One region of the Blautia massiliensis (ex Liu et al. 2021) genome, then DNA from elsewhere that is predicted to be linked to it. Evidence: riboswitches for the same ligand, from Rfam matches in the RefSeq annotation. Region 1 holds a riboswitch; the other holds the start of a gene.
The links. Region 1 has a riboswitch for ZMP and ZTP ahead of ACTNDQ_RS14385 (formate--tetrahydrofolate ligase). Riboswitches for the same ligand answer to the same signal wherever they lie in the genome.
Positions count from the first base shown of each region.

Region 1 (2,464 bases):
GCTGAACTGTTATTCCTGCCCCGGGGCAAGAGGGGCCTGCCCCATTGGTTCCCTTCAGGCTGTGATCGGAAGCTGGAACTTCAAGATGGCATATTATGTGGCTGGATTTCTGATCTTTGTGGGAGCGCTGCTTGGAAGACTGGTGTGCGGATTTCTCTGCCCCTTTGGACTGATTCAGGATCTGTTGAACAAGATTCCTTTTCCAAAGAAGATCCGGACATTTCGGGGAGATAAGCTTCTGCGAAAACTGAAATATGTGATCTTTCTTGTATTTGTGATCCTACTTCCCATGTTTGCAGTAGATATCATGGGCCAGGGAGCACCATATTTCTGCAAGCTGATCTGCCCGGCAGGAACGCTGGAGGGAGGTATCCCTCTGGTGCTGCTGAACAAATCCATGCGAAGTGCAGTAGGCTGGCTGTACATGTGGAAAAATACGATCCTGGTGATCACCATTATCTTATCAATTATGATATACCGGCCATTCTGTAAGTATATCTGCCCGCTGGGAGCTTTTTATTCGGTATTTAATAAAGTTTCCGTTTTTCGTTACAGAGTAGATAAAGAAAAATGTGTTCACTGCGGAAAATGCAGAAATATCTGCCAGATGGAGGTCGATCCGACGGAAAATCCCAACAGTGCAGAGTGCATCCGATGTGGAAGATGTAAAAAAATATGTCCGACACAGGCGATCCGGTGTGGGTTTGCAGGCAAAAATCAGACCTGAATTACTTTAAAAGTGAATTTCCGGATATCAAGTGCCGTTGTTATCGTGAACAGTACGTTTGGAAGTAAAGACATATTTCCGGATTGGGCAAAGAGGAAATTATCATGGAATTGACGAAAAACAGAATTTTCCTTATAACATTCAGTATCTGATGAATAGTATGGAAAACTGAAATGATTCAGAAAATTAGACTTAGCTCACTTTAAAAGTGAAAAAAATAATTCGATAATTTCTTGACAACCATTAATAAATATGTTAATATTCAATCATCAAATTAATAAAGTCTTCGGTGACTGACGGAATTGTGGGATAACCACGAGGGAGCCGGAGATTCGATGAGTCGACCGTCTGGGCAGTATTTGAAGAAATTCAGATACTGCTCTTTTTTATGGGATAAAAAGATCCGGACGGTTGCTGCGGAGAAAGGAGAACATTATGGGATTCAAAAGTGATATCGAAATTGCACAGGAGTGCACAATGGAGCCAATTACCAAGATTGCAGAGAAAGCAGGTATTGATGACAAGTACCTGGAGCAGTATGGTAAATATAAAGCAAAGATCGACTATAATCTTCTGAAGGAAACAGACAAAAAAGACGGAAAGCTGATCCTGGTAACAGCTATCAACCCGACACCGGCCGGGGAAGGAAAAACAACTACAACGGTAGGTCTTGCAGATGGAATGCAGAGACTTGGAAAAAATGTTATGGTAGCTCTTCGTGAGCCATCCCTTGGACCGGTATTCGGTGTCAAAGGTGGTGCAGCAGGTGGCGGTTATGCACAGGTAGTTCCAATGGAAGATATCAACCTTCATTTTACCGGTGATTTCCATGCAATCGGTGCGGCAAACAACCTTCTTGCAGCAATGATCGACAACCATATTTTCCAGGGTAATGAACTGAACATCGACCCGAGAAAGATCACCTGGAGACGATGCGTTGACATGAACGACCGTCAGCTTCGTAATGTAGTAGACGGACTTGGCGGAAGAACAAACGGTATGCCGCGTGAGGACGGTTACGACATCACCGTAGCATCGGAGATCATGGCAGTTCTCTGTCTGGCAAGTGATATCAAAGATCTGAAAGAGAGACTTTCCAGAATCATCATCGGATATACCTATGGTAAAGTTTCCGAGCAGAAACCGGTAACAGCCGGTGATCTTCACGCAGAGGGCGCTATGACAGCTCTTCTGAAAGATGCTCTGAAACCAAACCTTGTACAGACACTGGAGCATGTTCCGGCGATCGTTCACGGCGGACCATTCGCAAATATCGCTCACGGATGTAACTCCGTAACCGCTACAAAGATGGCTATGAAGCTTGCTGATTATGCCATCACAGAGGCTGGCTTCGGTGCTGACCTTGGAGCTGAGAAATTCCTGGATATCAAGTGCCGTATGGCAGGTCTTACACCAAGTGCCGTTGTTATCGTAGCAACCGTACGTGCTCTGAAATATAATGGTGGCGTTGCAAAAGCAGATCTTAACAATGAGAACCTTGAGGCTCTTGAAAAAGGTATCCCGAACCTTCTGAAGCATGTAAGCAATATCAAAAATGTATACAAGCTTCCATGTGTGGTAGCTATTAACGCATTCCCGACCGATACCAAGGCAGAGCTTGATTTTGTAGAAGCAAAATGTAAAGAGCTTGGCGTAAACGTAGCACTTTCCGAGGTATGGGCAAAAGGCGGCGAAGGCGGAATCAAGCTTGCTGAGGAAGTTCTCCGTCTGGTTGAA
Region 1 is NZ_JBQHWA010000049.1:11,739-14,202, reverse strand. It holds gene ACTNDQ_RS14390 (4Fe-4S binding protein) at 1-727, shown strand, start outside; ZMP/ZTP riboswitch at 1,007-1,088, shown strand; gene ACTNDQ_RS14385 (formate--tetrahydrofolate ligase) at 1,163-2,464, shown strand, end outside.

Region 2 (2,464 bases), on a different contig from region 1:
CGGAAGTCCGGTTGCTTTCTTAAGGTCACGTACCAACTGCCAACCATTAAAGGCATCCAGGAAATTGATGTATCCTGGTCTTCCGGAGAGTACCTGGATCGGAAGCTCACTTCCATCTGCCATATAGATCTTTGATGGTTTCTGATTTGGGTTACATCCGTATTTTAACTGTAATTCTTTCATGAAAAAGCTCCTCCATTCTCTGTGATATCCCTATTTTCTTATTTATTCTTGTTTACGATCCTGGATTCATAATTTCCTGTCTCAATGTCAATAAAACGAACAAAGAGAGAAACTTTATTATCCTGGTTCAGGCTCTTCCAGAGGAGATCCGCAAACTCATCAATATCGTTTGGGATCTCTACCAGCTTCGGCTCTCCCTCGAAACTTGGAAGTGGATTTCCATCGCATTTATAAGTATGGATAAAACGTCCCTGTCCTGCCGCCGCATTCTCATAGGCGAATGTATAACGAAGACAGGAATCCGGATTTCCGTTATTGCTCTTTAAAATAGACATCGCATAATTGAATTTACCGTTTTCAACATGAAGAACGCCTGAAATACGAGGTGTATAGTTCGGCGCATCCGGCTCAAACTCTCTGCTGCGGAGAGACTGTTCAAAGGTGAGCTGTCTGTCCATTCCCTCATAGATCGTATCTGTCTGATCACCGTTTGTTACGATGGTCTTATTTCCAAGGACACGTACCGGTGCATAAATGATCAGGCTCGGGTCTGTAAGCTTGGACGGATCAAAAGCCTGTGTACGGATTCCTTCCCCATCCTCAACAAAAATACGGTTTCTGCTGTTCTCGCTTCTTCCCATAATAAAATATGCAGTAACTGCATGTTTCCCGTCAGCGGAACGTCCGATCACAATTCCTCTTCCCGGATAGGAATTTTCTTTCAGTTCTTTTTCAAGTGAAAATGTTGTCATTTTTCACAGTCCTCCTTGTCTAATGTAAGGCCCGGGGATTATCCCAGGATATGAACGGTAACAAAAAACCGCCTGGACACCCCTTATCAGGCTGCCCAGGCGGTCGGCTTCTCACTTCACTGCACTCCCTGTAGGTGATCCTACTTTCCGCCAGTCATGCAGCTTCTGCTGTTATACTACAATACTTCTTCTTAATTTTCAAGCCCCTATTTTCAGAAATTATTTTTCCAGACTTCTTGTTGCTCACAAAATAAACAATAACACTTTATTTCCCCTGTAATGCATAATCTGTCTGGATCTGTGCTGCAATGTCTGATTTCATCTGGATCCATGCATCGGGATTTTCCACGTAATACTTCGGACAGTCTTTACCTGTGACATCATAATGACGGATCACCTGATCCGAAGTCAGTCCAAAGCGTGTACAAAGCCACGCTGTCAGCTTTACCGCTGAATCATAGGTTGCTGTATTAAACTGCCCTGTTTCATCCGGATGGCAGCATTCAATGGATATGGTATCTACATTTCTGGAATTTGTGGCATAGGATATTTCCGAAGTGGGAATACATTGTACCACTTCTCCCTCCAACCCTATCACAAAATGACTGCTGACTTTGTTGTCCTGCGTTATCGCAAGATTTTCAAAATAATTCCGGTTGGATACGGCAGTAGATCCCGGATTGGCCGTATAATGAATGGCTATATAATTTACCTGTTCCATAGAAATCTGTGGTCTGGAATAGGAATTCGGTGTCAGAAGCTCCACATCAATAAAAGGTGCTCCTTCTGCCTGCCATTGTTCCGGTCCGCCATTTCCGCTGGCATTCCCGAATATTTCTTCCTGCCCGGACTGAGTTTCACTCTGTTCCATGCGCATCTCAAAAAATGCGTATCCTAACGCACACGCAGCAAAAGCAACGATCACAATGATACATATCAGCACAATCCTCTGCAGGATCTTGATCGGGTTCTTTTTTCTCAAAGACTTCTTTTTTCTTCTGGAAGACCCGGAGGAAGTTTTCTTTACGGAAACAGGCCGCCCGCTATGGGACGGCCTGGGTGACTTTTTACCGGTCTTACCTTTTTTTCCTTTATTATTCATCTACACTGTAGTTTGGAGCCTCTTTTGTGATGTGGATGTCATGTGGATGTGACTCTTTAAGAGATGCAGCTGAAATCTTGATGAATCTGCCTGTTGTCTTAAGCTTCTCAATATTTTCTGCTCCACAGTAACCCATACCGGATCTTAAACCACCGATCAGCTGGAATACGGTATCCTCAACATGTCCTTTATACGCAACACGACCCTCAACACCCTCCGGCACAAGCTTCTTTGCATTCTCCTGGAAATAACGATCCTTGCTGCCATTCTCCATAGCTGCGATAGATCCCATTCCACGATATACTTTATATTTTCTTCCCTGATAAAGTTCGAATGTTCCCGGGCTCTCATCGCATCCTGCGAACATGCTTCCCATCATGCAGACATTGGCACCTGCTGCGATGGCCTTGGTGATATCTCCGGAATA
Region 2 is NZ_JBQHWA010000020.1:23,765-26,228, reverse strand. It holds gene ACTNDQ_RS09485 (phosphoribosylaminoimidazolecarboxamide formyltransferase) at 1-183, opposite strand, end outside; gene ACTNDQ_RS09480 (IMP cyclohydrolase) at 222-935, opposite strand; ZMP/ZTP riboswitch at 1,022-1,103, opposite strand; gene ACTNDQ_RS09475 (peptidoglycan recognition protein family protein) at 1,201-1,917, opposite strand; gene guaB (IMP dehydrogenase) at 2,030-2,464, opposite strand, start outside.
Region 2: another riboswitch for ZMP and ZTP. It lies ahead of ACTNDQ_RS09480 (IMP cyclohydrolase); the one in region 1 lies ahead of ACTNDQ_RS14385 (formate--tetrahydrofolate ligase).